DNA from 2 places in the Bacillus seohaeanensis genome. Region 1 is predicted to be linked to the other one. Evidence: riboswitches for the same ligand, from Rfam matches in the RefSeq annotation. Region 1 holds a riboswitch; the other holds the start of a gene.

Region 1 (8,379 bases):
TCGATCGCTCCTGTATTAGTAAATTATTCTCCCTTGATGACAGCTTTGCCCTAGGCATTTTAGTCTCAACGTTTCTCATTTCATTTGCTAACATTCCCATAAATTCTTTCGGAGAATAATCCCCCTTCCGTTCGACAAAGAAAACATGCGGGGACAAACATCCTTGCTGATCAAACCATGATGCATCATGTGCCGCTCTTCTTGCTGTTTCTCTCCCTAACGTTCTCGTTAACGCTTCCTTTGTTATTACGCCAAAGCTTATCTTATGTCCATGAGGATAAAAATTAACGTTTGATGGTATTCTTTGCTCTATCGCCTGAATGGATCGATCACTACCATAGGCAATAACGGCTTCTGTTTGAGTAAAAGCTTTATTTTCAAGCAATTCATCTCCACCTTTCCACCATACAATTGCCATCGTTTTTGCAAAATCGGGGTCTACCATTTCAATCGTTTTCGTAAAAAGTACTGGAAACAACGGCTCGGACGACGAAACCTTTCCAAGCGTGGCAGACTTTACTAGCATTCCCGCAACCAGGCTGTATAGCGGAAGGCCCGGAACATTCCCAGAAAAAAAGTGAGTAATCATTTTTGGCCCATATGCTCTATATAACCCCCCCGCCCTCCTTGGTCGAAACTCGTCTAATACAAATGGGTTTGGAAAATCTTCCTCTATCATTCTTTGTAACTTCTCTTTTCGGAAGTTTCTTAAATACTTTGATAAAAACAAATGAATCATTTCCCCATCATATCCGGTTATGATTGGTAGATACTCCTCTGCTAGCCTTCGATAGATAAAGTTTGGGTCAAGCCAAAGCTCAATCGCACGGTCTATAATCGAAATAATATCATTTGTAGAAAGTTTTTTAACATAACGATCCCGATTCTGTCTAATTACTTTGATAATCTTTTGTAAGTCATTCACTTCTAGTTTAGGAACATTGAGTTGAATAGAAGAGTTGTTATTATGAAAGACCAATTTTTCGCTTTTGGCATTTATTTCACTTGGGATAAAGTAACAATCCAGCTGTTGAATGCTTGTTTTCATCTACTTTTACCCACTGTCGTCAATTCTTCCACTGCTAATGAACATCCTTTTGCCTCTGCCCCTTCCATTCGGCCTAATAAACGAAAACCTTCATCTGTTTCTATCCCAACATCCTCTGTAAGGATTCCAAATACGGAATGAACATTTGCAAGGTCATAATGAACAAGAAGCCCTTTATCTCCTTTATTAACAGGTTGTAGTGTTTCAGGATCGATGACGAATGTTTTCACCCAATGAGGTGGGATAAAATCGGACGCTTTCTCAAAATTATAAAATTGCGAGCTGAGTTCAGTCATACCATACATATTTCTGCATTGAGTTTTGGAAAGGTTAAATAAGGTACAGATTTCCGTTGTAAACTCCTCGACCCCCATTTCTCGAGTCTTTCCTTTTGAACCGCCCGTATGCATAACAATACTCTCTGATGGAAGCTCGCACGAAATTCGGTTCTCATGACAATAATCAATAAACTGAATAAATGAAAATGTAGCTCCCAAAATAAACAGGGCTTCCCCTTTCTTTTCTGCTTTTCTCACTATCTCAAGAAAACGAGGGATATCAAATTTATTTTGACTGACAACATATTCACTGTCCTCTGTACCAAAATGTTCTACAGCAAGGTCCAAATACGTTGCCAAAGAAGAATTTGGCATTTCTTTTATATTCGGAAATAAAACAATCATTCGCATGTTTCTCTTTCCGGCCATCATTCCTTGCTGAAAATTACACAGCATTGACCGTCTCCATATATGTAAAGACTTATGAATGTTTTTTCCTCTTTTCTCTAGATTCGTCGTCCCACTCGTCATAAAAACAGCTTCTGCTTCCTCTACTCGAAAACATGCTAGATCTACCTCTTTAAACGCTTGTATTGGCACAACAGGAATATCCTGTAGCTGCTTAATTGTTCTCGGCGATACCCGTTTATTGCGACAATATTTTCTATAAGTAGAATTTGATTTATATTGAAACGCAAATACCTTTGAAGCCATTTGGAAAAATTCCGCATTCTCTTTTTCTCTATTGTCCTCAATAAAATCCATTACTTCTTCCTTTAGCATTTCATATTCCATGTAAAGCCTCCTTTCCGTTGCCTATTAAACCTATTTCTATAACTTTAATGGAAGTGGTTCGACTAAAGACGATAGCTTTTCTAGGAAAACTATAGAGGATGTTCTTTACCTCAACTATTTTCAGAAAAGATTTCGGGACTTTAGGTACTGTAACTAAACAAAAAACCACTTCCCTACATGATGTAAGAAAGTGGTTTTTATATAGATAACAATTGAAAAAATACCATTATCATTCCACTTCCCTACGCTGGTATCAACCAGATCAGGTTCAAAGGGTCTTAAAGTATACTTTAATCTCAGCCTTTAAAAGGCTCCCCTAGTGACAACTTTATTTAATTGGTTATATTTTGAATTTTAACATAAAACTTGGAGATGTAAACGGGTAATGACAAAATAATTGTAGAGGACTTGAATGAACATTTAATTACAAGTATACTAGAATGAGGGTTATTTACAGAATATTCAATAATAAATCCGGGAGGTTGTTATGTATTTTTCCATTTTTAATTCTTCACTAAACTATTAATCAATTAGAACATTTTCATTTGGATTTTTTCTAAACAATTGGAGGTATAAAAATGGTTGAAAAACTCCGTCCTTATTGGCCTGCAAGCTTGCCAACAAAGTTGAACTATTTACACGGTGAAAAAACATTATATGAATACTTGCTTTATTATGGACAACATCGTAAAAATGACACAGCGTATATTTATTATGGAACAGAAATAACTTGGGAAGAGCTTTTAGATAATGTTCAGCGGTTATCCAGTTATTTACACAAAAAAGGGGTTAAAAAAGGAAGCTGCGTTGCTATCTATATGCAAAATTGTCCCCAATATATCATTACACACTTTGCCATTCAACAATTAGGTGGTGTCGTCGTCCCGCTTAACCCGATGTATAAAGCTGACGAATTATCTTATTTTCTAAAAGAAGCTCCAATCATTGGAATTGTCGCCAGCGATGACGGCTACGACGAACTAATGAAAGCAACAAGTGATTCCCTCTCCTTCATTGTTACAACAAACTACCAAGATTTCCTCCTAGAAGAACCTACACTACCCATTTGTCCAGAACTATCACTTCAAAAGCTTACACTTTCTGATACCGATGATCTTCTCACTATTATAAAAAACGAAACTCCGCAACAGGAACACACAGATATTGATTTATGGAACGATATTGGACTTATGGTCTTTACATCAGGAACGACCGGAAGACCTAAAGGTGCCCAGCTTACATATGGGAACGCCCTGTTTAAGACCGCTGCTTCTGCTCAGGCAAATGGAATAGGAAGTCAGGACCGGATAATGGCTAGTGCACCACTAAGTCATATCGCTGGAATGGTTATGGGGGTCAATACCCCTGTATATACAGGGATTCCTTGTGTGTTGTTTACTCGATTCGATCCCATTGCGACAGTAGACGCGATTGAACAATATAAAATTACAGCATGGTACAGTATCGCTCCGATGAATGGTGCCATTCTTCAATTACCTAATATTTCGGAAAGAAACTTATCTTCGTTAAAAAATAATTTAGCAACAAGTTTTGGATTACAAGTTACCGCAGAATTGGCCGCTAAGTGGAAAGAGGTTACAAAGGGCTGTGTTCTCTATGAAGCAGCCTATGGACTGAGTGAAACCCATACATGTGACACGTTCATGCCCAAAGAGAAAATTAAATTTGGATCGTGCGGAATACCAATTTATAACACAAAGCTTCGAATTGTACATCCCGAAACAGGGCAAAATCAACCACCAGGGAAATCCGGTGAAATTGTAATTAAAAGTCCTGGCGTTTTTAAAGGTTATTTAAACCGAAAAGAAGCAACGGTTGAAACATTAAAAAATGGCTGGGTATATACAGGAGATATTGGCTATATAGATGAGGAAGGCTATTTATATTTTCAAGGTCGCGTAAAAGAAATGATTAAATGCTCAGGTTACAGTGTATTCCCAGAGGATGTCGAAGCATTACTCAACAACCATCCAGCCATCAAGCAGTCTGCCGTGATTGGCGTACCAGACCCAATTCGTGGTGAAACGGTGAAAGCGTTTGTTGTGCTACACGACTCATCGACTAATAAACTGACAGAAAATGATATTATCCGTTGGTCAAAGGAGCATATGGCCGCTTATAAGTATCCTAGATATGTAGAAATCATAGACCAACTACCTTCCACCCCTTCTGGTAAAGTGTTGAGAAAACTGTTAAAGGATAAGTAAATCTGTAAAGTTGGGAGCGGCCCAGCCAGAAGCGATAAGCTTTATTGAAAAGACCACAATCTTTCTAGTTTTTTTTGGGAATTAGCGATACCAAAAGGAAAGTAGCTCGTCTAAGGGTTCGAGTTGCTTTCCTTAGAAAAAGGAGAGTTCATAATGGAGACACTAAAAAGCTTAACGAATGAACTTACAGAACGGAAAGAAAAAGCTAAACTTGGCGGTGGCCCAGCTAAAATTGAGGAACAGCATAGAAAAGGTTTGTTAACAGCAAGAGAGAGGATTGCTAAATTAGTAGACTCTGGAACATTTCAAGAACTAGGTGCGTTAAATGTTTCCGATATAAGTGGAGTGGACAAGGCAAGCTACGGAGATGGATTAATTGCAGGATTAGGAAAAGTAAACGGCAGACCTGCTGTTATCCAAGCAGGTGATAAGACTGTACTAGCAGGAACAGAGGGTAATGTTCATATCCGAAAATCAAAAAAGATTCATGAATTTGCAATAAAAAATGGGTTACCAATGTTTTTACTTAATGAGGGTGGTGGCTTACGTATGCCTGATGGAATGGGGTCGGATGGCATCAGTGATAAGCTATTTCCAAGAGAAATGTTAACTCAGCATCGACAAATCCCTACCATGTCCGCAATACTCGGGGATAGCTTTGGTGGCCCAACATGGATGGCCGTCTCATCTGATTTTGTCACTCAGCTTCAAGGTACCTGTATGGCTATCGCTGGCCCTAGAATGCTAGAGCTTGCAAATGGTCAAAAAACGACACCAGAAGAGCTAGGCGGTGTGGATATTCATAATAAATACACTGGTCAAATTGATCACGATGGTGCAAATGAGGACGAGTGTATCGAAGCACAGAAGGCATTCTTCGACTATATGCCACAAAATGCTAATGAAAGACCAGCAATGAAAGTAACGACTGATGATCCTTATCGCCTTGTTAGTAAAGTAAACTCTATTCTCCCTGAGCAAAGCAATCGTGTTTATGATATGAATCGAATTATTGAACAGATTGTTGATGATGGGTCAACATTTGAATATCAACGAAAATTTGGTAAAGGTCTTATTACATTGTTTGCACATATTAATGGGCATGTCGTTGGTATCATTGCGAGTCAACCAAAGTATTTTGCAGGTGCTGCTGGCCCACAAGAATGCCAAAAGGCGACAGAATTTATTTGCTTATGTGACTCCTACCATATCCCATTGATTTTCCTTCATGACACACCAGGCTTTCGCATCAGCAGTGAGGCGGAAAAAGCAAAAATGCCGACCAAAATCATGGTATGGAATCAGGCTCTCGCCTTAGCAACCGTTCCAAAAATATCGATTGTAATAAGAAAAAGTATCGGGGCAGCTTATGGAAATATGTGTGGACCTGGGATGGGTGGAGATTTAGTCGTAGCCTGGCCTACAGCTGAAATTAATTTTACTGGTCCAGAAGTTGGGATTAACGTTGTGTACGGTCGACAAATAGCTCAATCAGAAAACCCTGAAGAAATGCGCCAACAATTATTACAAAACTGGTCCTTCGATAGTTCACCTTACAAAGCAGCGGCCAAACATTTAATCGATGATATCATTAAACCCGAGGACACGAGAAAATTTCTTAGTCAGTCGTTAGAGTTCTTATTAACTTCAAAAAAAGAGAAAAGTGAAAGACTATTAGCTACGTGGCCGACGGGGATTTAAGCGGTGGAAAAATATCGCACTAGTTAATCTATGTAATCAGTTTAAATGGATTTTTTAAAAAATATTGTGGGTGGCTCATCCATTATAGCAATGATGAACCACCCTAATATATTAAAACCTTAATAGTAATAATTATTAATAACAAGTTCCTTTCGCAAATAAAACTGTAACTATTCCGTTCTCCGAGAAACTATTTCCCGTTTCAAAAAATATTCTTATGGTTAGAAAATGCAGGATTATTTAATAGGAAATGACAATCTATTACAATATGGATTTGAATGAATGTCTAATAACATCCCCACGACTAATGATTCCAAATAATACTCCGTTTCTCTCAACTGGTAGTTTCTTAATTTGTTTTTTTCCTAAAAAAGCAGCAATATTCTCTATGTCCTCATCCCAAGAAACTTTAAAAACATTTTTTTTAGCAATGTCTAGAACATTTATATTCATCAGTCGTTTTTTTCTTTCCTCAAATTCTTCATCGTCTCCGTTCACCACGAAAGCATAGGAAAAAGAATTCACGACTAGATTCTCATGCTTACCGATATATCGCATAATATCTCCATCACTCACATAAGCAATAATCTCGTTTCTATCGTTTACTACCGGAAGGCCGCTGATACGATGTTCAATAAATTTTTCGATGACTGTTCGTACCGTGTCAGTTTCCTTCACTTTATGTACTTGATTAATCATGATTTCATGAGCTTGCATTTTCAGCCTCCTACCATGAATTTACTTTTCTATTCAATAAAGTATATAGTAAAATTGCATTATTGTATTATACAAGTAATTAGCGCAATGTCAATGAAGTGTATAGTTGACTGAACACAAAGCAATTGCAATGATGCTATCATATGAGCATAAAAATAAGGTAGAAAAACATGGATGACTATTCGCTAAGAACCATCGAGTTTGAACTGGCCACCCTAATTCATCGGATTACACCAATTACAACCGATAAAAAATTCGCCAACCTTGATTAATCTTCCTACCTTTTCCTGCACCAAATAGACTCTTATAGATATGCTGTTGTAAAGGGACTAGCGGATGAATTTCAACTTAATATTTTGACTGTAAGCAGATAAGCACCCCCTAGATAAAAAGAAATATGTATATAAAATGCCTGACTCATCTGATAAGCGAGCGCACTTCCTTCAGGTGACGAATGTGAAGAAACAAGAATTAACCGACTATAAACAAGCTCGAATGGTTAAAATTACAGAACTTCTGAAGAACTGGTCTGATGAAGAACGACAAGCATTCGGAAAGTTTAAACAAAATTTACTCAAACGCTTATTTAACTATTTAACAACATTCTTAACTCACAGAAAAGTGGATTGCCTTTTCCCCTCAATATTTTTCTTTAAAGATCCCCCCTAAAGACTGTAACTAGACAGACATAAGTATCCAAGAATTTCCGGATATTTTCATTCGTTCTTCCCTCCTTCATCATTTCATAGATTACCTATCAAATGAAACCTAATCCCTACATCATATCTAGTAAAAAAAAAGCTTATAAACGTATCGGCATCAACAACCAATTCCATCTACAAGCTCTAATATCATCTATTTAATTAATCATCATTCTTTATTTATCTCCTACACTCACCAAAACCTTTACACTGTCCTCAACACGACGCACAAATTTTTGATGCGTGTCTCTAGCTAATTTTATATATTCATCCGATGCAGCGGAGCGTTCTTTGCTGCTTTTCTTTAAGTTTTCAAGATAGGTCTTACTATTTTCAATCGCTCTTTTCTCTAGTTTTTCTGCCACATCAAAGGATGATTTAATTGGTGTTAGGAAGAGGCTTTCCCACTGGTTTCCAACGTTTTTCCATTGATCGCGTAGTTCTTGCCTTTTTTCTAGAAACTTTTCTTCAGAATTCTTGGGTTGGATTTGATTTATCACATCTGCGTTTGTCTTTTTTGTTTCTTCATAAAATGTTTTAAGAGTGTTGCGATATTCAGAACTAAATTTTGTTGATTCCTGAAGTGCTTTTATGTAAGCTTCATAACGACTTTCACGAAGCTTACGAGATCTTTGTAGTGCACCCTCATATTGATTCCATATTGTATTTACAATAGAATCTGATAAATATTCTTGTTCCTTTTGTTCATTCTTCTTTTGTTCGCTCTTCTTTTGAGTCATGTTTATTCCTCCCCTTATTGTTACTAGATTTCTCTATAGAATCCTTCTTTTGAAAAGAAGGGATGTAGAGCTCAAGAAAACTTGAATACATGTTAAAAAATTGGTCTAACATTGATTGGTAACTTTCTAATTGATTTGCATATCCTTGTAAGTAGGTGATTCCTGTCTCGG
Region 2 (8,379 bases), on a different contig from region 1:
CCCTCAATACTTTAGTCGGCTATAACCTTACATTTGAAGATGAAACAGAGAAACTTGATTTAGGAAGCTTTCATTTACTTTCTTCTCAATACAAAGGATCAATTGTTTATGGTGACCTTGTTTACCCAACTTTTTATATAGCGGACGATGAAAATTCTAATATTTTATACGGCTCCTGTCGTAAGCCTCATGGAGAAGGAAATGATTTACTGCTCCATGCAGATAAATTGTTAGCAAATACATTCGATGATATTACAAAGCGACCGTCCTCCCTTTATTTAATGGGAGACCAAATTTACGCAGACGATGTGGCAGACCCTCTTTCTCCTATGATTTCTCATTTGGGAAACGCATTAACTGGGAATAAAGAAGATTTAGGGTCAATAGAACAACGTCTTAATGAAAGCCCTTTTCAGCAAAGTATAACGAAAATAAACGGACGACAATATATAACAGAAAACTTCTGTCAATTCACCTCTAGAAAAGCTGCTAATCACCTATTAACATTGGGGGATTATGCTTCCATGTATTTGCTTGCGTGGAGTCCTGAATTATGGAGAACTGCTCACAATGAAGGGTTGTTATTACCCTTTGTAGACGCCGTGAAAAAGAAAGAAATTTATTTTACTTTTGAGGATGATGACAAAAAACGAAATACTGAATTTCAAGAGCTACAAGAACGATACCAAAACCACTGGAATAATATCGCACATTTTGAAGAATCGTTATATTCTGCTAGAAGACTACTTGCGAACACTCCTGTCTATATGATGTTTGACGACCACGATATTACCGATGATTGGAATATTACAAGGGAATGGAAAACAAATGTCTGGAATGCTCCATTAGGGAGGCATGTAATTAGTAATGGATTGACCGCTTATTGGCTTTTTCAAGGATGGGGAAATAATCCAAAACAATTTGATGACGACTTTGTAAGAACAATGCAAGAGTATTTTGATTCTTCACTAGTGAACACCGCGGAACACCAAAAATGGATAGAGCAGCTATGGAATTTTGATGCTTGGAGCTTTCTTTCCCCTTCTTCACCTAAAACAATATTTCTTAATACAAGAACACAAAGAGGCTATGAGGATGAATTAAAATCCGTTCAGTTTTTAGGAATAGCAGAGGAATATCGTCCTACACCAAAGCTTATTAACGAACAAGAATGGAATCGACTTTCTTCTTTATTAGAAAATGTAGACCGGGAACATAGGGAACCACTAATCATTGTTTCCCCAACACCACTTTATGGAATTGGACTTATTGAAAATTTTTTACAAAAATACATTCTTCCATTGAAAGCAATTGGAATTCCCGTTCAAAGCATGTTTGATTTAGAGGCATGGAAATATAATGAAAAAGCCTTTAGTGAATTTATCCACCAAGTAGCTAGATGGAATCCTAGTCATTGTTTTATCCTATCTGGAGATGTCCACTCTGCTTCAGCTGTAAAGTCTACTGTCACCTTTTCGGAAGGCAATGAATTAACTCTTCATCAATTTACTAGCAGTCCTATTAAAAATAAAAGCTATACCGGGCTTTGGGGCGGTTTTATGAAATTTCTCATTGGCTTCAACGTTCGAAAAAGAATAAATCGTACAATTTATCGTTATTGCAATAACGATTTCAAGCTGATAAAAGAAGAAGACAAAACTCGTATACCCCAAGATTATGTTTGGAAAGAGGACATTCGATACCTTCACATAAATGACAATTCTATTATTGAAACAGATAACAATTTAGGGTTATTTCAGTATTCAAGAGACGAGGTGCAAAATAGGTTGTTAACAACTAATGAAACCTCGGACTATTCATGGAGAGAAAAGTTATAAAGTCTATTTTCTATATTTATTGGTACAGTAAGGACGATATCTTTACACTTAAACTACTTTCTCTATAAAAAGGCGTCGCTAAAATCCATCATAAAGCGAAAAGTATAAACATTATTACACCTTATCTATAACCATTATTTAAATATTCAAATTAGTTTTAAAATAGGCAGGATAATTTCCCGTTGCTATCGAAATACTCCTAAGAACGTACGTTTGATTAGGAGGAATGAAAATGGACCGAATGAGTTGTTTATCGTACCTGCTGTATCAATGTGATGATGAAGAAGTGAAAGATGTCGCAATCAAACTCCTTAATGGGGACCTATTTCTGAAAGAAGCCAAGCAGATGAAACGAATTTATCCTCATATCATCGCCGCTGAGTCGCTTCAAAAAAGGAAAGATATCGATGACCGTAAAGTTGCCCAATTTGTGGAACAATATATGCTTATGGAGGTGTGAATAAGCCTTATCTCTATAACCCTTACCGTTTTTCTTAACACTGTAGTCACACTCCTTTTGACAATAAGGAGTGTGACTACAAATTTACTATTCTAGCAACATTCTTTTATGCTTAACTCCCCACTTTTAAAGCAACCGCTTTTTCTCCCACTGCTCGTATCAGTTCTGGTGGCATTGGGAATGCTACCGCAGCCGGATCCGAAGCAACAGCTGCAATCGTTTTATCAAGATCACCCGCTGAAATATTATATTTTTCAAAATTACTTGGAAGCCCTACTTTATACTGCAAAATCCGGATTTTCTCTATTACCCTCGCTAAAACAGTTTCTTTATCTCCGCTTGTCTCCACCGCTAGTGCTTGTGCAAGTTGGTTGACCTTTGGTAAATAAAGATTAGGGATATGTTCCATCACAATAGGTAGGAAAACTGCGTTCGCTAAGCCGTGAGGGATGCGGAATAATGCACCATACGCATGGGCGAAGTTATGAACCGGAATTGCATTTAATGCAAAGCTAAACGCTGTAATCCCCATCAAGCTACCCTGTAACATCTCCATCCTTGCTTCCACATTCACCCCATCCTCAACAACAGAAACTAAATTTTGTTCGACAATCCGAATTGCTTGAAGAGCATGCGCATCTGTTATCGATGTTGCTGTGGGGGAAGCTAGTGCTTCAATAGCATGTGTCAAAGCATCAAAGCCCGTAAAGGCAGTAATCGCAGGTGGCAGGGATACCGTTAAGTCCGGGTCTAAAACTGCCATATCACTTGCAAGAAACGGATTAATCAGATTCGTTTTCAGCTGAATTTCTTCATTAAAAATAACGGCGATAGGAGAAACTTCCGAACCTGTTCCCGCAGTTGTTGGAACCGATATATGGGGAATCGGTATATAATTAGCTTCCGGAAATGACTCATACTTAAATCCTCCTGGAATAGCCTCGTTAATGTCAGATAATCCATGATGAAGGGAATACTTAACCCCTTTTACCGTATCTAAAACACTTCCTCCACCAACAGCAAGAACGGCATCTGCCCCTTTTTCTCTCGCATAACGTGTTGCTGCATTCACTGTACTACTTTCCGCATCTTGTGTTATTTCTAAAAACGTCCCGACAAGTTCTGGTCCAACCCCGTGGGGAGTTAAATTAAAAATCCCCGATATTTTGTCCACAATTCCAGCCTTCTCTAATCCTCTATCACTAAAAAGTACAACACGTTTCGCACCTAGCCCTCTAAAAAGATCTGGAATCATCGCTCTACTATTTGAGCCGCTGTATATTCCTGTTCGCAACATAAATTGGGACAAAGTCGTTGTTAACATGAAATCACCTCTTATTAGTTTTTATCTAGGAAATGATAAAACATTTGCATATGGATAGCTTTTCTATCGGAATAATTTATAGATATCTCCAGCGCCTACCCCGTTTTAAGTTCATAAGCCAATCATTCTCAAATGGCAGGAACCACGTTTTTGCATTTGTTATTCAGACTGAGAAAATAAAATCTGATACCAATTTCGCTTTTCAAGTTGTGGGACCATGGATGTATGAACATGCTTAAGCTGTGTGTAGGCATCTAATGAATGCTTGCCCATTTCACGACCAATACCGCTCTGTTTATATCCTCCAAAGGGTGCGTCATTCCTTAACATATGCCAATCATTAATCCAAACAACGCCTGCTTTCAACTTTCTCGTCACGTCGTATGCCTTATTAACATCCTTTGTCCACACTCCTGCTGCCAGTCCATAAATCGTATCATTAGCTTGCTTTATTGCCTCGTTTACATCGGAGTAACGGATAACGGATAATACCGGTCCAAAGATTTCCTCTTGGGCAATTTTCATATCATTCGTGACATTAGTGAAAATCGTAGGCTCTATAAAAGAACCACCTTCACAACCGTCTACTGTTATTTCCTTTCCACCACATGCAATTGTAGCCCCTTCTTTTTTTCCAGACTCAATATAAGAAAGGATTGTATCTCGCTGTTGTTTGGATATAACAGGTCCGATTTCCGTTGTAGCATCCAGCGGGTTGCCAAGTTTTAACCTCTTCGACCACTGAACTAGACCTTTCACGACTTTATCGTAAATAGAATCTGGAACAAAAAGACGTGTTCCTGATTCGCAAAGCTGGCCTGAATGCAAAAACACTCCAAATAAACTACCAGGAATGGCTACCTCTAAATCCGCATCTTCAAGAAAGATACTAGGAGATTTGCCACCAAGTTCTAGTGTCGTATTTTTAATCGTTTCAGATGCTAAGCTCATAATTTTTTTACCTACCTCAGTAGATCCTGTAAAAGCCACCTTGTCTACTTCAGGGTGTGTCGTTAAGTATTCCCCTACTTCTTTCCCTGACCCTGTCACAACATTTATTACTCCAGGAGGAACAACTGTAGAAATAATCTCTGCAAGCTTTAATGTTGATAACGGTGTATAGCTTGCTGGCTTAATAACTACTGTATTTCCCATCGCTAAAGCAGGTGCAATCTTCCATGAGGCGATTAACATTGGCATATTCCATGGAGTAATTGCTGCACAAACACCTATTGGTTCGCGCCAAACGAAGTTATGGGAGGGTCCTGGAAATGGAGGAACTGGAAGTGTTTCGGAAAACGGGTAGTCTAAAACAAATTTCGCCATTTGCTGAAACAAGTCAGCCATTTGCAAAATGTCATTGGATGACACGCGACGAACAGTCCCACCAGAGCTTATTACCTCCAAGTAGACAAGTTCTTCTGCGTGAACGGTTATTTTTTGTGCAATTGCATTTAAAATAACTGCTCTATCTTTCGGCTTCATTTCCCGCCATTCCTCATTTTCAAATGCCTCTCTTGCAGCTTTTACTGCCTTATCGACGTCCTCCTTACTTCCCTTTGCTGCTGTTGCAATCACTTCACCTGTTGCTGGGTTAGTAACGTCAAATGTTTGTCCACTTTCTGCTTGTTTCCATTCCCCATTAATAAATAATGGAAAAGACTTCACATCTACATTTGTTGTCATACCTTATCCCCCTCGTAAAAATATCATTCCTAATGATTGAAAATTCCGAAATAAAAAGGTAGAATGAAACTGCTTACATATAAGTCTATTCTAGTAGCTTCCATATTCATACCGCTGAAAATGTAGGGGAGAGATTTGTCGAATGCTTGATACGAAAATCTATGATTATATCGATTCACTGCAAGCAATCAATAATCCATTAGAAAAGCTTGAAAAAATTTTAAAAGGATGTATTGAATTTTTTCCTTTTAAACGCGCCTCAATCTTTGCTTATTCGCCATTAAATTACTATGGGGAAGGAATCATGCAAATTGATCACGGACGTGTCACCTCAATGAGTTACATAAGAGAAGATGTACGGAAAATACCGCCTATTTACTTTTCCTTGAAAAACAACCAGCCTCATCTCATCAAAGTCGATCCAAATGGTCAAAACTTCCCTCTAAGGTATATACAAAAGTTTCAATTATCCTCCTTGTTGATTGTTCCTATTAGCTATAAAAAATCAGTAATCGGTTCTGTTTTAATAGACCATTATAATGAAAATGAATCACTCGAAAAATATGACTCTACGATGCTCTATCACTATTTTCAAGTAGCAGCAGAAGCGCTTTATCCCGCTTCAAGTCCGCAAAAAATCTTAAGTAGACGGGAACGTGAAGTATTGCAAAGGCTATCCTATGGATACAGTTTAAAAGAAATGGCCGATAAAATGGGGATCAGCGAGTATACAGTAAGAGACTATTTAACTTCTGTAAACCGGAAACTTGGTACGAGACATCGAGCAGAAGCAGTTGGAGTAGCCATGCGGAAGGGGCTGATTCGTTAGCGGGGTCCCTATAAAACTATAAGAGGAACTAGATGAATTATCTAGTTCCTCTTATTTATATAATTCCATAGAAAGTTATTCTAAGACGCTTTATTTATCTGATCATTACTACCATCTCTTCGTTGAATTAACCTTGGTGCTGTTGAAATAAGCAACACTAATACGATTGAACATAGTATGGCTGTGCCTAACATTGTTGCTCCATTTGCAAGGAAAGAAAATAGGACCGGGTTCGTCCCCTTAGGTGCGTACTCAGCAAAGAAGATAAATCCTGCAATAAAATGCCAGAAGTACCTCGCAAGACTTCCTACAAATACTGCAACAACACTCCATACAAGTGCTTTTGTTTTCCGATTATTTCGTAATGAGCCTTGAATAATTCGAAAAAACAACCCTGCAAACCCAATAAATGCAAATGCAAGAAAATACTCCATAATCATTTGAACAGGATGAGCAATCCAAGCATCCCCTAACGCAATCTGCAGCAGCCCCCATACAAATCCAGAAACGATACTTGCTTTTACTCCATGCCTAAAAGCAAGTAGGAAGATTGGTACCATTGAAACCGAAATCGAAATACTTGGCGAAAGATTAATTGAAGGAAGGAGATCGAGAATAACGGCAAATGCCGCCATCAAAGCAGCTTCAATTAATCCCACAAGCCCTATTTTTTTCATAAAAAAATCCCCCTTTTTCCAAAACGAAACCAGAAGGGAGTATTAAACAGAGATAGACTAAAATAGCCTATCCTCCACATTCCTACGCTAGTATTAACTAACAGGTTCAAAGGGTCAGAACAGATTCACACCTGTTCACTCTCAGCTAAAAAGCTCCCCTTGTGGCTCGTTTTATGTAATTGTATACAATAATTATTATACATGACTTGGTTAGTATTAGAAAGTAATTACGAAAAGGTTTTGGAATAACCATACTATACGTTATTAATTCTAAAGAGTAATAGCCTCTCTACTCCCTAAAACTCCTTTGAAGAAAATGGTAATAATAATTTCACACCTCGCTTATTCGAAGGCAACACCTTCAAGTCAGCAATCAAGTGCGTAATGTATCCGGCGACACAGGTAATAAAAATCCCTTCAATCCCTGCTGATAGCTCAAATTGATAAGCAATTACTGCGAAAAAGACAACACCAAGAATAGAATGTGTATAACTTCGATGAGAAATTAACGATGCTATTATTATATAAACGCCAAATAATAACAACCAATTTTCAGCTAGTGATAATCCTCCTGCAAAGACTCCTACACCTGTCATTGTCAACATATGCCTCCTCGTAATAAAAGAAGCAATAATAAGTATTCCTGTCCCGGCACCGATGCCTAACCATTTTTCCGACCCCATCCCTTCTAGAAAACTATAAAGTATCACGAGCAATCCGATGAACTGGGCTAGCTTTTTAATAAATTTGTGAGAAGACGTAATCTTATTGCTTAACTTTCCATTCACATCGAGGTCAGGTACCAATCCTGATACTCCCCCCAATGCAACTAATGATAACGTTGCAGCAGGATCAGTTTGAAAGTTATTGGCAACAACAAATCCTGTTGCTGCACCTAATGCCATATGTACTGTTCCGTTCAATGTTTTTCCACCTAATTCTATTATTTATTTAACACTGTTAATGCTATATTAAAATACTATTTTCCTATTTCCAATATGTAATAGTATTCATTTTTATCACCGGATTAACGATGAGTTCCCGATCACTTTTCTTATTTCTGCATCGTTTCTGTTACACCATGGATTGTGATTAATCATCTATCGATGACAACCTAGATGGTTTTCTCCCCCGTATTTTTAGCTAATAAAGTTAGCAAAAAGCTGATTCATCCATGGAATCAGCTTTTACAAGTCATCATTTTTCTAATGCTCCAGCAACATCATAATCACTAGGATCAATTTCTGTTTGTCTTCCCATAGAAAGTTTGGCAAGCTCCGATCCCAAATAAGGACCGACTGTGAGCCCCGAAGCACCAAGACCATTCGCAATAAGTACACCAGAAATGCCAGGAACTACACCAAAAACAGGAAGAAACCCAGGTGTGAACGGACGGAATCCTACTCTCGCTTCGAGCATCGTGCTATCTGCTAAACCGGGTGCAACTGTCAATGCCTTATCAAAAATCTCATGGAGCCCCCCTGCTGTCACTCGATTGTCGAGACCTACTTCATTCTCATGAGTTGCGCCTACCACAACTCTCCCATCTTCAAATGTGAGAAGGT

The links. A riboswitch is a leader RNA that binds a small molecule or an ion and turns the genes downstream of it on or off. The one in region 1 is predicted to bind thiamine pyrophosphate.
Region 2: it holds a riboswitch for thiamine pyrophosphate, as region 1 does, so the genes downstream of both, thiT (energy-coupled thiamine transporter ThiT) here and ACFSUL_RS03350 (LuxE/PaaK family acyltransferase) in region 1, are expected to answer to the same signal.

Annotation. Positions count from the first base shown of each region.
Region 1 is NZ_JBHUMF010000008.1:68,485-76,863, reverse strand. It holds gene ACFSUL_RS03355 (acyl-CoA reductase) at 1-1,048, opposite strand, end outside; gene ACFSUL_RS03350 (LuxE/PaaK family acyltransferase) at 1,045-2,121, opposite strand; TPP riboswitch at 2,344-2,449, opposite strand; gene ACFSUL_RS03345 (class I adenylate-forming enzyme family protein) at 2,700-4,349, shown strand; gene ACFSUL_RS03340 (acyl-CoA carboxylase subunit beta) at 4,503-6,050, shown strand; gene ACFSUL_RS03335 (CBS domain-containing protein) at 6,312-6,767, opposite strand; gene ACFSUL_RS03330 (hypothetical protein) at 7,224-7,436, shown strand; gene ACFSUL_RS03325 (hypothetical protein) at 7,645-8,208, opposite strand; gene phaQ (poly-beta-hydroxybutyrate-responsive repressor) at 8,174-8,379, opposite strand, start outside.
Region 2 is NZ_JBHUMF010000007.1:43,841-52,219, reverse strand. It holds gene ACFSUL_RS02960 (hypothetical protein) at 1-1,838, shown strand, start outside; gene ACFSUL_RS02955 (hypothetical protein) at 2,071-2,298, shown strand; gene ACFSUL_RS02950 (iron-containing alcohol dehydrogenase) at 2,411-3,622, opposite strand; gene ACFSUL_RS02945 (aldehyde dehydrogenase family protein) at 3,782-5,308, opposite strand; gene ACFSUL_RS02940 (LuxR C-terminal-related transcriptional regulator) at 5,451-6,137, shown strand; gene thiT (energy-coupled thiamine transporter ThiT) at 6,218-6,814, opposite strand; TPP riboswitch at 6,877-6,984, opposite strand; gene ACFSUL_RS02930 (metal-dependent hydrolase) at 7,111-7,737, opposite strand; gene ACFSUL_RS02925 (NAD(P)/FAD-dependent oxidoreductase) at 8,012-8,379, opposite strand, start outside.